One region of the Aeribacillus sp. FSL M8-0254 genome, then DNA from elsewhere that is predicted to be linked to it. Evidence: riboswitches for the same ligand, from Rfam matches in the RefSeq annotation. Region 1 holds a riboswitch; each other region holds the start of a gene.

Region 1 (5,632 bases):
GCTTATAGACGCCCCTTTAATGTTTTAGAAACGTTGATATATCAATGCTTATGATGTTTCGTTTTCAATGGATTTTGACTTTCTAAGACAGCCCCTTCCTAAAAATATAAATCTGCATCATTTATTCTTGATTTTCCCCATCCCGCCATAATACTTGATAAATTATCTGTGTTTACTTGGTTTTCAAGTGAAACTATATCCTCTTGTAACATAAGACAAGCCTATTTTTGTGTTGCTCTTTTAGCTGCAAGCTTCTTCGCAAAAATGTGTAAACCTATTAAAACCGGGCCAGCAGCCGCTGTGGTATTTTCATAGTTTCTTTGCATTCAGGAACATTGTTCACTGAGCTGGATGAATTGTGTATCCGAAGAGCAGCCAGTTATATGAAAAAGATGATGTTAAGCTTGCAGCTGTGAATGTTTAAAGCCGCTTTTTCATAAATTTTTTGTAAACTTAATTTACTTCTTCTTTTTCGTAAACAGGCACCCAGCCTTCTTCTGTCACAAAGATGCGGATCGCAACAACTTTTCGGTCATCAGCTAATGTGAAATAGTGGCGTCTGCCCTCTGGAACAGAAATAAGGTCTCCCGGATTAAGATGCACTTCAAAAAATTTCCCGTCCTGTCCTTGAATAACAAAAATTCCATGGCCGCTTACAATAAAGCGCACTTCATCATCTGTATGATGATGTTCACGCTGAAAATTTTTCAGCAGCTCTTCAAGGTTTGGCGTATGATCTGCTAAAGAAATGACATCCCAAGCTTTGTAGCCGCGTCTTGCTGAAATATCTTTAATTTCATTTTCAAAAGATTGTAAAATCGTTTGTTTTTCCTCATCATTTAAAAGATACTTCTCTTTTAAATGCTCTGGTAATTTGGCAATATCCCATTGCTCGTAAATAACACCTTGTTGATTTAAAAATGAAATCACTTCCTCTTGATTGCTGATAACTTCGTTTGTTCCTTGAATTTTAATCGTTGTCATGTAAAATACCTCCTTAAAATGTTTAATTATTTAAAGCTCCTGTACTCGCAAGGAGACCGGCTTTTGCTTGAATAAGAGCAAGCTGATACTGAAATAAAAATTCACAAGCTTCTAAAATTTTCTTCGCTTCAAAGCCATCTTTTCCCCATACAGTAATTCCGTGGTTGCGAATAAGAACTGCCCCTTTATCCTCCTTCACGAAATCGCCCAAAGTGCTTGCTAATGTAGGAATATGGGCATAATTATAAATAATCGGAATCTGTAATTCTGCATCTTCCTCCCAGCGGTCAAACGCTTTTATCAGTTCTTGTCCTTGAAATACAATTTTCCCAGCGTCACCATAAAGTTCGGAGATGACATTATTTGCAACCGTATGTACATGCAGGCTGCAGCCGGCTTTGCTTCTTTTATATATTTCGCAATGCAACAGCGTTTCTGCCGAAGGCTTCAGCTGTGTTGCGCCTACAGGATTTCCTTCTCCATCTACAAGCAAAAAATCTTCCTTCGTTTTTTTTCGTTTATCTTTGCCGCTTGCGGTCACAAGAAACTGAAGCGGGGAATCTTGAACTTTTATGGCTAAATTGCCGCTTGTCCCCATAAACCAATCCCTCGCAGCAAGCTCCTCTTTAATCTCCGCAAGCTCATGAACACGAGTTAAAACGACACTCATTTTGCGCCACCTTTTTCTTCTATGAAATTTGTTTTGTTTATTGTCTTCTCTAAAATGTCAATACAGTCGTAAAATGTTTCGAAAGATTGATAAGGAATAGAAAATTCTTGACATTTTTTTGATAAATAATCACGTGCAATAACTGTATCTGCAATCTTCGCGGCTTCTAAATCTGTGACGGAATCCCCGATGATGATGGAATGAGTGTCAGCATTTGCAATTTGCCGAATAATTGTCGGTTTGCAGCACCCACAATTTTGGTTGGGACATTTTTCATCACACGTATAAGGCCAATGAATGGTGATCGTTTCTCCGCTAAAATCCGCTTTATTGCAAAACAGTGCGGTAATAGAATCAAAAGGCTGCAACAGCGGTTTAATAAAAAAATCGATTCCGCCGCTGACAATGTATAAAGGAATGTTCATGTTTTTCGCATAATGAACAAAGTCGCGAAATCCTTCCCTTATTTCTGCAGTTTCTAAAATGTAGCGAACGATGTCACCCTTTAAAGAAGATGGAAGAAGTGCAAACATCTTGCCGACTCCTTCCTGAATACTAATCGACTGGGAAAGGACGCCATCCTTCAATTGCTCCCACTCTTTTGGAGCGAAACGCTTCATGATGCTAACGATGTTATCTTTTTTTGTCACCGTTCCATCAAAATCACAAAATATTACTGGCTTCAATTGGACGGTGCCTCCTTCCATCCCCAGAGCCGAATCGCTTCTTGTAATTCTATGTATTCAGCTGCTTCATTAAGGGGAACACCCCGGGAAACAGCGTCAACTGCCTGACGGAAAGCTTTTCCTCCGCCTTTAGCACCTTGCGGGTGACCGTGAACACCGCCTCCTGCATTAATGACACAATCTTTTCCAAAATCATGAATTAAAATGGGAACAAGACCCGGGTGAATGCCAGCAGATGGAACAGGAAAAGCTGGTTTTAAAACTGATTCCTTCACCAATTCTTCTTTCACGTTTAAAACTTTGTCACGCTCCAATGCAACGCTGCCATATGGTGAAGGGAACAACGAAAAATCTGCTCCAGCAATTCTTATCAATTTTCCAAGCAATAAGGAATGAGAGAGCCCATATTTTTCGGATGAAGTAAACGATCCGCTAAACGCCGGATGAGCCATAATTGGGAGGGCGATTTCATCATCTTCCCTTAATGCTTGCAGCACATCGAGGCCATATGTAAAAACATTAAATAGCAAAATATCGGCACCTAATTCTTTTGCTTTTCTTGCCTTATCTTTCAATTCAAATGTTTTTCCCGTCAAATTGACCGCATACAAAGTTCGGTGCCCTTTTTCTTGATACACGTTATCAAGAACTTTTTTGCCTTCCTTTATTCTTGTTTCAAATGATGTGAGCGAATTTTCAAAAAGTATTTCGTCATCCTTTACTAAGTCGACGCCCCCGAGAGCCTGCTCCCGCAATTGAGCAAGAAGGTAATCCATATCACGTCCAATTACACCTTTAAAGATGCTCATCACTAACGGTCTGTCGTAAACGCCAAGTTTTTCTCGTAACCCTTGAATTCCAAATCGAGGACCTGGAAAATACCGAAAGATCTCATCGTCAAACTGCAAATCTAGTAATTTTATTTCTCCATCTAGTGATAATTTTCCAAAAGTTGTCGTTAAGATGGCAGGAATGTCTTTAGAAAAGTTTTCTCCCGGAAAACGAATGTGAAGCTGTGCAATCGTTTTGCCGGAGGATGGATCCTCGCCTGTTTCTTTTATTTCAACCACTTGTCCTTTATGCTTTTTCAACTGCTCTTGCACTAAAAGAGGAAGGTCAGTCCACGAACCTACAGTCAATCCAAGAGCAATCCCTTCCGCTTTTTTTTCTAAATCTTCTCGTTTCGCAATGATTTGGTATACTGCTGTTACGTGACCCATTTTTTCAATCCTCTTCATTCAGATTTTTTTATATAAATAAAACCTCTTCAATAAGAAGAGGTTTTTTGTCAAAACAACTTCTTATCTTTCAACATCTCTGTTGGGAGAATTAGCACCGTGCTCATCATATGAGTCGGTTGCCGGGCTTCATTGGGCTCATCCCTCCACCTGCTCTTGATAAGAGTTTTATTATTAACTTTATAATTCTTATTCGTTTACTTGGATTATGCCACTATCCTTCCCCTCTGTCAACACTTTTTTACATCATATTCGATTCAAATTCGCTTACATTTTTCTGATGGCATGCTACAATTATTTAATGGTGCAGTTTACAATTTGAGGTATTTTCCGGAACTTGAGGTTGAGCCAAAACAGGAAAGCCTAAAAAAAGAGGACGAAAAAAGAAGGTACAACATCTTTTTAACGTCTTCCGATCGCATCATGCTAGATTACTAGACTTAGAAAAACTGGTTGAATTACGCAATTATAACGTTACTGGTTATCGTGAGACAATTTGTTTCTTGTACCGTTATTGGTTATGTTGCTTTTTGAATGATCCAGAAGAAGCCTTAAAACAAACGCTAACGTTTAATTTACAGTTTAATGAGCCTTTAAGAAGATCCACCAGAAGCGCTGAAAAGGCCTATTATGCACGGAATAACGAAGAAGCAAACCGAATAGCTAGAGAAAAAGGGTATCCTGGCGCTGGATATAATATCAGCAATAAAAAATTAATTGAATGGTTAGATAAGATATAACAGAGGACGAACAACGCCATTTAAGCACGATTATAGATGCGAATGAAAAGCGGAGAAGGAAACAAAAACGCCGGGAAATGGGCGTAAAAAGCCGTGAGGAGTATTTAAAAGAACAGCGCAATAAAACGGATAAGAACTTAGAAAAACTTAGACAAGCAATTGAGTTGAATCCTGATTTCTCGAATTACAAATTAGCTAAATTGCTAGGAATAAGTGAATCGTATGTAAGGAAAGGATGTTATATGTTATTTACTGGAACGGATGATTTAATTAAAAACGAGGATCGATCAATTAAAGAACATGATGTTTTATATTCTAGAATTAAACCTGAAAATTAAACATTTGATAGGAGGAACCTATTTTTATGATTAATTTTTGGAATAAAGTTACTAAATACAAAGAAGCACGTTATGCTGCAGGAATGAATTTTGATCTTGAAGAGATAGAACCCTTTTTAAACCATTTATCAAACTCAATTTTAGATTCAGGCTTGACTCAAGAAGAAATCAACATGATTCTATCTGAAATAGATAAAATGAATGAAGACAATGAGATCAAAGAGTTTGGAACTTTCGATGTTATCTATAAAGGAAAGCCATCAAAAATAAGGGTTCAAGCTGAAATCCACATTGAAGATGGGGATAAAGAGTTAGTGCTATATATGTATAGTACTAAAAAATTGGTAGACGTTATAGAAAAGGAAATGCTAAAGGTGGAAGAGCAAAGGGAATTTTAAAGGTTGGAAACAATTAAATTTGTTAATTAAAATCTGGATTTAATTTTAGGCTGTCGAGTTTTTCTTGACAGCCCTCCCTCTTCCCCTCATGGACGTAATGGCGCTGATTCACGAATTCGATCCGTAAGCCGTTGCGCTTCCACCCTTCGTGAACGATCAGGATTTGTCTTCCTTGGCCCGTTTTCTCTTCCCTTGGCGAGAGACAAACAGTCCATCGGCCTCCCACAAACAGCATCCGTCCATATTGCTGGTCAACCGGGCAGTGCAGCGGAGCTTCGGCTTCGAGCACCAACTGGCGGATCGCCTCATGGCTTATCACCGGATACCCGACCATCTGGGCAAGCGTACAAGCCGCTTTGCGATAAGTAGAGCACTCCACAACCAATCCCACCGCCGTTTCTTCTAGACAAGGACTGATTGACTGCGATCCATCAAACGCTAGAAGGGAGTCAAGCAAAAACGTGTAACGGTTTTGTTCTCGGTCTAAATAGTAGTTTCGCTCAAAGGTGACTTCGCCAAACAGGGTTTGAATCGTGGAGCGTCGTTTGTCTTTCAAGTGGTACCGGCGCTTGTCCCGG
Region 2 (5,632 bases), 2.1 Mb from region 1:
GAGATCACGTCTGCACGAAGTGTTGGAAAAAATTTGGATCGATACGAAAAAAACAATTCTATTTGTTACGCACAGCATCCAAGAGTCGTTAAAATTATCGGATCGTATTATCGTCATGGGTACAAGGCCTGGGAGAATTATTGATGAGATTGAAGTTTCTTTTCCGAGACCACGTGATGAATTTAGAAAGCAGCTTGCTGAATATGAAGAGCGCATTCAAAAGCTGTTGAAGTCAGAAATTGATAAAGTAGTGAAAGAGGAAGAAAGTTATGCAGCAGGTCGTTAAACGAATCATTTTTTATGCAGCCGCATTGGGTATATGGGAAGCAATCGTCAAGCTGTTAAATATTAAGGCTGTCGTCTTTCCGGCTCCGAGCGATATTTTTCAGGCATTGTGGAACGGTTTTGCTGATCTAACTCTTGTTTATGATTTGCTGGCAAGTTTTCAGCGGCTGGCAATCGGGCTTGTGATTGCTCTAATTCTTGGAACGGTGCTAGGGGTTATTTTGGCAAAATCGAAAGTAATGGATGATACCATTGGCTCTTTAATTTTGCCGTTGCAAAGCGTACCGAGCATCGTATGGCTGCCTCTAGCCATCATCTGGTTCGGTTTAAATGAAAAAGCGATCATTTTTATTGTTGTGCTCGGTGGAACGCTTGTGATGACATTGAATATGCGGACAGGCATTAAAAGCGTTCCTCCAATATATACAAATGCGGCAAGGACAATGGATTACAGCGGATTTTCACTGTTTACTCATGTGATTTTTCCTGCAGCCATTCCGCATGCAGTAACTGGTGCAAGGCTTGCTTGGGCGTTTGGGTGGAGAGGCCTGATGGGTAGCGAGCTGCTAAGCACCGGCCCGGGTTTAGGCTATACGTTAAAATTCGCATCAGATTTTGGCGATATGGCGTTAGTGATGGGCATTATATTTATCATTGCCTTAATTGGAATTTTAGTAGATTTAGTTTTTTTCAGCAGAATTGAAAAGAAAGTGATGAAAAAATGGGGATTGCTTGAACAATAAAGGGAGGAAGTTGAGATTATGAAGAGAAAAGGTTTGCTGCTATCATTTATCACCTTGTTGTTAATTGGGATTTTATCTGCCTGCGGAGCCGGCGGAGGGAATGAGGCATCAGGAAAAGAGAAAAGCGGAAAAAATAAAGTAGTCATCGGCTATTTCCCAAATATTGACCATGTTCCGGCGATGATTGCGAAGGAAAAGGGCTACTATGAAGAAGCACTAGGGGATCAGGTAGAGATTGAATATAAAACTTTTCCGGATGGCGGTGCTTTTATGACAGCGTTGAAAACCGGCGAAATTGACGCCGGGCTTGTCGGTCCAGCTCCTGTCATGAATAACTATTCTAATGGTGCAGACGTGAAAATTATTGCTGGTGCGTCATCTGGGGGTACTGTCGTCGTAGCAAGCAAAAAAAGCGGAATCGAAAGCTTAGATGATATTCATAATAAAACATTCATTACTCCTGGTGTCGGCTGCACTCACGATGTCCAATTTGAAACGTATTTGCAAGATTACGACATTGCTTCATCAAGAATCGGCGGCACATTAAAGCATACAACTGGAAACCCGGCACAATATCAAGCTTTCTTTGAATCGGGAAAAGTGGATTTAGCCGCTGTGCCTGAGCCTTGGGCTTCATTATTAATAAAAGACGGAGCGAAAGTGATTGTCGATACGAAAGACATCGCCTATGGCACTACACTCCCGAACACTGTTTTAGTGACAAGCAACAAATTTATTAAAGAAAATAAAGATTTAGTTCAAAATATCGTCAAAGCTCATAAAAAAGCAGTCGACTTCATCAATAAAAACAAAGAGGAAGCACGCGATATTGCCATTCAATCGATTAAAGATATAACCAATCAAGAGCTTGACCCAGAAATTATCGACAGCGCTTGGGAACGTGTCCGCTATACAACCGAAGTGGATGAAAAAGTTCTTCAAGACTTTTCTAACTCTTCTTATGACTTGAAATTTTTAAAAGAAAAACCGGATCTTAAAGGTCTTGTAGATACAAGCTTTTTGAATTAAGCAATAACCCCCCTATATAGAAGCTGTTTGATATTATGCGGCTTCTGGATAGGGGGTTATTTTGTTGATGTTCAAGATGAAGCAGTTGTTAAAAAAGGATTATCCCAAAAGTTGTTTATGATTATGCCTGTATATTGGGATTCTGTTGTTGTGAGAGCATTTTATTCAAATCGCTCGAATAAGCTCCCGTTTTTTCACATTGTTTGGAGCTGTCCAGAAAGTCAAAATCCATTGAAAACGAATCAACATTTCTAAAACATTAAAGGGGCGTCTATAAGCCGGAAAATCGACTTATTAGACAGCGCCTATATGAATTTCAATTTCTCCATTTGGGCTTTAGGCTGTATTTTTCAAGCACGCTCTATTAAACCAGTTTCTTCTTGCTTCCAAATCTTACTCCAAGTTTTAAACATGCTTTGTTCGTCCGTTGTATCTACTTGAAAAACTTTATTTTCATGTTTCTCGGGATTTCAATTAAAAGCTTCCCCATTATTTTCTTCAATTGCAATGCTTAATTAAATAATCTCCTCTGTAGTCGCTTTCATAATCATAATAAATTCCGTACACATTGTTTTGATGATGTTCCAATTTTTAGAAAGCGTTTTCTCACATAATTTTGATTTGCCCCATCATTTGCTCGTCATGAAAATTATTGGTTCGAATGCTGTCGATTATATACAGCATCATAAACAGTCTTTCCTTTCCATAATATTGATAAAAAAGAGAAGGCGCATCAGTAAAGAATGTTCAGCAAATTTTCCAACGGCACGTTTATGTTCATCTTTTTTGCTTCCCAGCTTCACCTGCAAAACAAATATCGCATCTTCGTTTTCTGTTCAGCTGCTTTATGGAATACGGGTTCATTTGACTGAAGTTGGCGAAAAATTTATCAAACGATTAGTTTGCTAATTCAATCGTTTCATTCTCTGTTTATTAAATTCTCTTAAAATTTTCCAATTCCTCAAAAGAAGATCACCTCGTTCACAATTTTTCTTAAAAATACGACAGCTTTCGAATTGAATATTTGCATTTTAAAATCTATTAAAATTTGGGAAGCCTCAGGGGAAAATAAAACCACTTTCATTGAAATGATGGAGGATCAAAGGTGATCCATACAAAAAAATTTCCCTTTTGGCTTTCGCAAAAAACATTTCCAGAATCGACGGATTATTTAAAGAATGTTCTTATTTTTCTTTAGTTTTACTGAAAATAAATCAAAGTTATCGGAATTGTTGGCAGGAAACGTCTTGAATTTTTTTAAAAACTGAGGTAAAGTTATACCTATCAAAAGTTCATATCGGAATTCTTATCGAGAGAGGCGGAGGGAACTGGCCCGAAGAAGTCTCAGCAACCGGTACAAGGACGGCGGCATGATAACCTTTGTACCAAGGTGCTAAATCCAGCAAGCATTTTGCCGTAAGATATGCTTGGAAGATAAGAAGGAGCCAAACAATAAACGCCTTCTTCTTATGAAGAGGGCGTTTTATTTTTAAAGCCTCCTCTACAGGCAATGAAAGCAGCACATTTTTACTAACTAAAAAAGGGAGGAAAGTCAAAGATGAATATTGAAACAGTTTTGGCCCAATTAGGAAATCGAAGTGAAGCTCTTACAGGAACAGTAAGCGCCCCCATTTATTTGTCCACTGCCTACCGGCATAAAGGAATAGGCGAATCAACAGGTTATGATTACACTCGGACAAAAAATCCAACGAGAGAGCTTGTCGAGGACGCCATAGCCAAATTGGAGGGAGCCGATCAAGGATTTGCATTTTCTTCCGGAATGGCAGCGATTCAGACGATTATGGCTTTATTTAAAAGTGGAGATGAACTGATCGTTTCAAAAGATTTATATGGCGGGACATACCGCTTGTTTGAAGAAGAGTGGCGCAAATACGGTCTTACCTTCCACTATGACGATTTTACGTCTCGCGAATATACGGAATCATTAATAAACGAAAATACTAAAGCGATTTTTCTAGAAACGCCCACTAATCCGCTTATGCAGGAAACATCGATTTCCTCGTTGGCGGAATTGGCCCGGAAGCACAATTTGCTGCTGATCGTTGACAATACGTTCTACACGCCTGTTTTGCAGCGTCCGATTGAAGAAGGAGCGCATATCGTGATTCACAGCGCAACGAAATATTTAGGCGGTCACAACGATGTCCTTGCCGGCCTGGTCTGTGCAAAAGGGAAAGAAATTTGCGAAAAATTAGCCATGCATCAAAATGCAATTGGTGCGGTATTATCTCCTTTTGATTCGTGGCTGCTGCTTAGAGGAATGAAAACTTTATCATTGAGAATGGCCAAACATCAGGAAAATGCAAGGGAGCTGGCGGCATATTTAAAAGAGCTTCCTGAAATTGATGATGTATTATATCCTGGCAGAGGCGGAATGCTTTCCTTCCGTGTGAAAAAAGAAGAATGGGTCAACCCGTTTTTGCAGAATCTGAAATTAATCTGTTTTGCGGAAAGCCTTGGAGGGGTAGAAAGCTTTATAACGTATCCAGCTACCCAAACACATGCGGACATTCCGGAAGAAATCCGAATTCAAAACGGTGTATGTAACCGGCTTCTCCGTTTTTCTGTAGGGATTGAAAGCGTGGAGGATTTGAAGGAAGATCTCAAGCAGGCATTGCAAGCAGCTGCGAAAGGAGATTTACTAAATGCATGACCAATGGAGCTTTCAAACAAAATTGATTCATAATAAACATAAGGTTGACCCGACAACCGGTGCTGTCAGCGTGGCGATTCAGCAAGCGTCAACGTTTCATCAGCAAACATTGGATGAATCTCCTGAATTTGACTACAGCCGTTCAGGAAATCCAACACGAAAAGCGTTGGAAGAGGCGATTGCCGAACTGGAGGGAGGCGCCAGAGGGTTTGCTTTTGCTTCAGGAATGGCCGCCATTTCAACAGCTTTTCTGCTACTGTCTTCGGGAGATCACGTTCTTGTCACTGAAGATGTGTACGGCGGAACATACCGGATTGTTGCCGATGTCTTATCGCGCTTTGGCATTGAATATACGTTTGTCGATATGACGGACCTTGATGCCGTAAAAGCAAATATACGTCCGAACACAAAAGTGATTTACATTGAAACGCCCTCGAATCCGCTGTTAAAAGTGACGGACATTCGAGCAATTGTGCAGCTTGCAAAAGAAAACAGCTGTTTAACATTTGTTGATAATACATTTATGACTCCGGCTTTGCAAAGGCCTCTCGATTTAGGGGCCGATATTGTTTTACATAGTGCAACAAAATTTTTGGCAGGTCATAGCGACTGTTTGGCAGGACTGGCAGTTGTGAAAGATGAAAAGCTTGGCGAAGAGCTTTACAAGCTTCAAAATGCCTTCGGCGCTGTTCTCGGCCCGCATGATTGCTGGCTTGTATTAAGAGGGTTAAAAACACTTCATGTGCGGCTGGATCAATCCGTCAAAACAGCTTCTCAATTAGCAGAATTTTTGAAAAAGCACCCTGCCATTAAAAAAGTGTACTATCCGGGTCTTCACGATCACCCAGGGTCAGATATTCATTTGCGGCAAAGTGTCAACGGTGGAGCGGTTTTATCGTTT
Region 3 (5,632 bases), 2.2 Mb from region 1:
ACCGGAAACAATCACCAATCAATTTGAAAAGCTGGCGAAAGACAATCAGCCGGCGCTGTATATTGCCTTTTCTTCCGAATTGTCCGGTACATATCAAACTGCCGTTATGGTTCAGCAGCAATTGCTTGAAAAATATCCGAATTGGAAACTGCAAATTATCGATTCGAAATGTGCTTCACTTGGGTATGGACTTGCTGTCCGCTACACCATTCAATTAGCAAAACAAGGACTTGATTTAGAACAAATGGCAAATGCAGTAAAAGAGTATTGCAGTCATATGGAGCACATTTTTACAGTTGATCGCCTGGAATATTTGGCTCGCGGCGGGAGAATCAGCAAAACATCTGCGTTTGTTGGCGGACTGCTAAATATCAAGCCGCTTTTGCATGTCGAAGAAGGAAAGCTGATCCCGCTGGAAAAAATCCGCGGGAAAAAGAAGCTTTACCGGAGAATTCTTGAGCTGATGGAAGAGCGTGGAGACAGATTGAGTGAACAGACAATCGCCATCAGCCATGGTGATGATGAAGAAGCAGCTCTCGAATTAAAACAATTAATTGAAGAAACGTTTCATCCAAAAGAAATTATCATCCATACGATCGGTGCTGTCATTGGTGCACACTCTGGCCCCGGCACCCTTGCTGTATTTTTTCTAAATAAACATATTCAAGAAGCTTCATGGAAATCATAAGTATATAACAGTATGGAAAGGAGCTTCCTGAATGTCCAAAACAAGCGATAATGATAAAAAAGCTGTAGACAACAATGCAAAACGACACGAAAAAAATCTATTGAAGGAAAAAAATCGAGAGCTTGGAAAACGGCAATACTCAAAGAAAACGGATCATTTATAATGCCCGCCTGTCGGGCTTTTTCTTTTTTTGAAATATCTCTAAAGGCGAGTCTTCCACCTCTTCTATCCGGACGTTCTGAAAGATAAAGACGCTTTCTTATCTTACAGTATGCATCTTTTCTCTAGCTTTTGTTTTCATTTTGTCTAATAAAACATGGGCGGGGCAATAACTTTCAATTTGATTAGGCCATTCATTTCATTAAAAAACAGAGAAATCCAAAACGTTTCCATATTCGAAAGCGGAGGTCATTTTTTTATATGTAAGAGGAAATGACAAACATGTGGGAATCTATCCTTTATTGATGTAAGATATTGTAAAATAAGTATACAAGAGGTGGCACAATGAAGAAACATGAAATTTCCGTGTATCTTACAAAAGAGATGGAGCCGGAATATGTCATTTCCCTTGTCCATGAAGCGATCAAATTTAACAGCTACATTTTATTCCAAACAAAAAAGCTCCAATTAAATGCGAAAAGCGTTTTAAGCATGCTCGGTTTTTCCGCCTTTTTAGAAGGTCATGTAGTCATCAGCGCTGAAGGAGAAGATTCGCTCGAAGCAGTAAAAAACTTACAAGACTTTCTTTCCCCTAAATGTTCTAAAGCGACATCATTAGCTTAATTGCATTTAAGCAGCTATTAATTTCCTTGCCGTTGCTTTAAGTAACGGTTTTTTCATTTAATTTGCGAGGAACCCCTAAAAGAGTTGTTCAACTGAACGACATTCACTATAATGAATGTAAATAACGTTATTGGAGGTAAAAAGTTGGCTAAGGAGAATTCATTTGACATCGTCTCAAAAGTGGATATTGCCGAAGTGAACAATTCCATTCAAATGGCGAAAAAAGAAATTGTAAACAGATATGATTTCAAAGGATCTAAAAGCGATATATCCCTAGAAAAAGATGAGCTTGTGCTAATCTCTGACGATGAATATAAGCTGAATCAACTAAAAGATGTATTAGTAAGCAAAATGATTAAACGCGGTGTCGCAACCAAGAATATTCAGTACGGGAAAATCGAAAAGGCTTCAGGAGGCACTGTCAGACAAAAAGCCAAACTTGTCAACGGAATTGACAAAGAAAACGGGAAAAAGATCAATGCGCTGATCAAAAATACCGGGCTAAAAGTAAAAAGCCAAATTCAAGACGACCAAGTCCGGGTAAGCGGCAAAAGCAAGGACGATTTGCAAAAAGTGATTGCAGCTGTGAAAAGCGCCGACTTGCCGATCGACGTACAATTTATTAATTTTCGCTAGCTTTGCCCTGTTCACAAAATTGAAATTTTATATTGATTATTTTGATAAAATTCGTTAAATTAGGATTAATCCGTTGTTTTAAAATTTCATACGGTAAAGCGTTCTTATCAAGAGAAGCGGAGGGACTGGCCCGATGAACCTTCAGCAACCGGATTACCCAAAAACTTTGGGTACCAAGGTGCTAAATCCAGCGATGCGTAAATTTGCGCTCGGAAGATAAGAAGAAGGGGAAAATGTTCAAGAAAAAGTCTTCTTCTTAGAAGGCTTTTCTTTTTTATATAGGTGTTCGCCTCCTTGCAGGCGCCTATTTCATTTGATTGGAGGACTTTTTATGGGGCTTTTACAAGATTTACAAAATCATATATTAATTGCCGACGGAGCAATGGGGACTCTACTATACTCATTCGGAATAGACAGATGCTTTGATGAGCTAAACGTTTCAAAACCGGAAGAAATAGAACGGATTCATTCAGCCTATTTAGACGCAGGCGCAACTGTTATTCAAACAAATACATACGGCGCCAATCGCATAAAGCTTGCCAGATATGGGCTGGAAGATGATATAAAGATCATCAACCAAAAAGGGGTTGAACTTGCAAAGAGGGCGTTACAAAAAGCGGAAAACAAAGGGTATGTCATCGGAACAATCGGCGGCATCCGTTCGTTTCAAAAAAGCGCCTTCACGCTATCTGACATTGCCGAAAATTTTCGTGAGCAGCTTCATGTCCTTTTATCCGAAAACGTAGATGGCATTATTTTAGAAACCTATTACGACTTGGAAGAACTGAAAACCGTTTTGCAAATAGCTAGAAAAGAAACGGATTTGCCCATTATCACAAATGTTTCTTTGCACGAACAAGGCGTCTTTCAAAATGGAACAAGATTGGCAGACGGTTTGAAAATGCTTGAAGAACTTGGTGCAGATATTGTCGGCCTCAATTGCCGTTTAGGCCCTTATCATATGCTGCAATCGCTGGAAGAAGTGCCGCTGTTTGAACATGCCTTTTTATCCGCTTTTCCAAACGGCAGCCTGCCAAGGTATGAAAACGGAAGATTAGTTTATGAATCAGATGAACACTATTTTTATGAAGCGGCTCTTCAATTCCGAAAACAAGGTGTCCGGCTTCTCGGCGGATGCTGCGGAACCGCGCCGAAACATATTCGGGCAATGGCTGAAGCAGTATCAAACCTACCTCCTGTCACAGAGAAAGAAGTTAAAGAACGAAATGTTCCAATTCATGTTTTACCTACGAAAGAAAGTCAAGAAACTCCTCTCCCAGATATTGCAAAAAACAGACGCTCAGTGATTGTAGAATTGGACCCGCCGAAAACGCTCGGCTTGGAAAAATTTTTAACAGGAGCAAAAGCGTTGAAAAAAGCGGGGATTGATGCAATTACGCTTGCGGATAATTCCCTTGCTACACCAAGAATCAGCAATGTTGCTTGCGCAAATATTGTGAAAAGCCGTTTCCAGCTTCGCCCGCTCGTTCATTTAACATGTCGTGACAGAAATTTAATCGGCATTCAATCCCATTTAATGGGGCTGCATACGCTTGGCCTGCACGATATTTTAGCGGTCACCGGCGACCCGTCCAAAATCGGTGATTTTCCGGGTGCAACCTCTGTCTATGATTTATCATCGTTTGATTTAATCAGCTTAATTAAGCAATTTAATGAAGGTTTGTCATACTCCGGAAAATCACTTGGTCAAAAAACAAACTTTACTGTAGCCGCCGCCTTCAATCCGAACGTAAGACATCTTGATCGCGCAGTTCAGAGACTTGAGAAAAAAATCAGCTGCGGAGCCGATTATTTTATTACGCAGCCGCTCTACTCGGAGAAGCTGATCGAAGAAGTATATGAAGCAACAAAACATCTGAATGTTCCGATATATCTCGGGATTATGCCGTTAATAAGCAGCCGCAATGCTGAATTTATTCATAACGAAGTGCCAGGCATTAAATTGTCCGATTCGATTCGCGAACAGATGCAAAAAGCAGGCAATGATAAAGAAAAGGGAAAACGAGAAGGACTTGCCATTGCAAAATCGCTTATTGACGCAGCATTTGACCTGTTTAACGGCATTTACTTAATCACTCCGTTTTTGCATTATGAGATGACAGTCGAGCTGACGGAATACATTCATGAAAAAGAAAAGGCAAAACGAGAAAGGAAGATTTCCCATGTATAACATAAAGGAACAGCTGGAGAAAAAAATTTTAATACTAGACGGAGCCATGGGAACAATGATTCAAGCTGCAGAATTATCTGCGAAAGATTTTGGCGGTGAAGAATATGAAGGATGCAACGAATATTTAAACATCACTTCCCCTGAAACGATTGTCCGTATTCATGAAGCGTACCTTGAAGCAGGCGCTGATATTATCGAAACAAATACGTTTGGCGGTACAAGCATCGTCCTCGAGGAATATAACTTGGGGCACCTTGCTTTTGAAATAAATAAAAAAGCAGCGGAGATTGCAAAGCGCGCTGCAGAAAAATATTCAACACCGGATTGGCCTCGTTTTGTGGCAGGATCAATGGGGCCAACGACTAAAACGCTCTCCGTTACAGGCGGCGTCACATTCCAACAATTGGCAGAAGCTTATCAAGTTCAAGCGGAAGGACTGTTAGAGGGGGGCGTTGATGTACTTCTACTTGAGACAAGCCAAGATATGCTCAATGTGAAAGCAGGTTACTTAGGAATTCAACAAGCTTTTCAAAAGCTCAAGAAAGAAGTGCCGATCATTCTGTCCGGAACGATAGAACCGATGGGAACAACTCTTGCCGGTCAAGATATTGAAGCGTTTTACATTTCAGCTGAACATATGAATCCAATTGCCGTCGGCTTAAACTGTGCGACAGGTCCTGAATTCATGACCGATCACATCCGCACATTGTCTGAAATCGCCAATACCGCTGTCAGCTGTTATCCGAATGCCGGACTGCCTGATGAAGAAGGTCGCTACCATGAATCACCGGAATCTTTAGCCAAAAAAATCAGAGGGTTTGCAGAAAGAGGCTGGCTTAATATGGTCGGCGGCTGCTGCGGAACAACTCCCGAACATATTCGCGCAATAAGGGAGGCAATGGAAGGCTTAACACCGCGAAAAATCGTCAAAAAGCAAAATCAACATACGGTATCAGGCATCGAGCCCCTTCGCTATGATGAATCAATGCGCCCGCTGTTTGTCGGTGAACGCACAAACGTCATCGGTTCGCGTAAATTCAAGCGTCTCATTGCGGAAGGAAAATTTGAAGAAGCAGCGGAGATCGCCCGCGCTCAAGTGAAAAACGGCGCCCACGTCATCGATGTCTGTCTCGCCGATCCGGACCGAAACGAGCTTGAAGATATGGAAAACTTCATCCGCGAGGTTGTAAAAAAAGTAAAAGCGCCGCTTGTCATTGACTCAACCGACGCCAATGTCATCAGAAAAGCGCTCGAATACTCACAAGGGAAAGCGATCATCAACTCGATCAATTTAGAGGACGGCTTAGAACGGTTTGAAGAAGTTCTCCCGCTTG

Evidence for each region. Region 1 has a riboswitch for S-adenosylmethionine ahead of NSQ44_RS15685 (2,3-diketo-5-methylthiopentyl-1-phosphate enolase). Riboswitches for the same ligand answer to the same signal wherever they lie in the genome.
Region 2: it holds a riboswitch for S-adenosylmethionine, as region 1 does, so the genes downstream of both, NSQ44_RS05605 (methionine biosynthesis PLP-dependent protein) here and NSQ44_RS15685 (2,3-diketo-5-methylthiopentyl-1-phosphate enolase) in region 1, are expected to answer to the same signal.
Region 3: it holds a riboswitch for S-adenosylmethionine, as region 1 does, so the genes downstream of both, NSQ44_RS05240 (bifunctional homocysteine S-methyltransferase/methylenetetrahydrofolate reductase) here and NSQ44_RS15685 (2,3-diketo-5-methylthiopentyl-1-phosphate enolase) in region 1, are expected to answer to the same signal.

Annotation. Positions count from the first base shown of each region.
Region 1 is NZ_JBBOZY010000001.1:3,227,219-3,232,850, forward strand. Features, by position in the region: gene NSQ44_RS15670 (1,2-dihydroxy-3-keto-5-methylthiopentene dioxygenase) at 454-984, opposite strand; gene NSQ44_RS15675 (methylthioribulose 1-phosphate dehydratase) at 1,007-1,654, opposite strand; gene NSQ44_RS15680 (2-hydroxy-3-keto-5-methylthiopentenyl-1-phosphate phosphatase) at 1,651-2,340, opposite strand; gene NSQ44_RS15685 (2,3-diketo-5-methylthiopentyl-1-phosphate enolase) at 2,337-3,560, opposite strand; SAM riboswitch class I at 3,639-3,744, opposite strand; gene NSQ44_RS15690 (hypothetical protein) at 4,109-4,318, shown strand; gene NSQ44_RS15695 (hypothetical protein) at 4,396-4,656, shown strand; gene NSQ44_RS15700 (hypothetical protein) at 4,683-5,054, shown strand; gene NSQ44_RS15705 (UPF0236 family transposase-like protein) at 5,077-5,632, opposite strand, start outside.
Region 2 is NZ_JBBOZY010000001.1:1,128,534-1,134,165, forward strand. Features, by position in the region: gene NSQ44_RS05590 (ABC transporter ATP-binding protein) at 1-286, shown strand, start outside; gene NSQ44_RS05595 (ABC transporter permease) at 270-1,028, shown strand; gene NSQ44_RS05600 (aliphatic sulfonate ABC transporter substrate-binding protein) at 1,047-2,057, shown strand; gene NSQ44_RS18960 (YSIRK-type signal peptide-containing protein) at 3,051-3,095, opposite strand; SAM riboswitch class I at 3,361-3,498, shown strand; gene NSQ44_RS05605 (methionine biosynthesis PLP-dependent protein) at 3,616-4,731, shown strand; gene metC (cystathionine beta-lyase) at 4,724-5,632, shown strand, end outside.
Region 3 is NZ_JBBOZY010000001.1:1,056,800-1,062,431, reverse strand. Features, by position in the region: gene NSQ44_RS05260 (DegV family protein) at 1-688, shown strand, start outside; gene NSQ44_RS05255 (DUF3941 domain-containing protein) at 720-851, shown strand; gene NSQ44_RS05250 (HPr family phosphocarrier protein) at 1,193-1,471, shown strand; gene NSQ44_RS05245 (YajQ family cyclic di-GMP-binding protein) at 1,616-2,107, shown strand; SAM riboswitch class I at 2,209-2,330, shown strand; gene NSQ44_RS05240 (bifunctional homocysteine S-methyltransferase/methylenetetrahydrofolate reductase) at 2,439-4,298, shown strand; gene metH (methionine synthase) at 4,291-5,632, shown strand, end outside.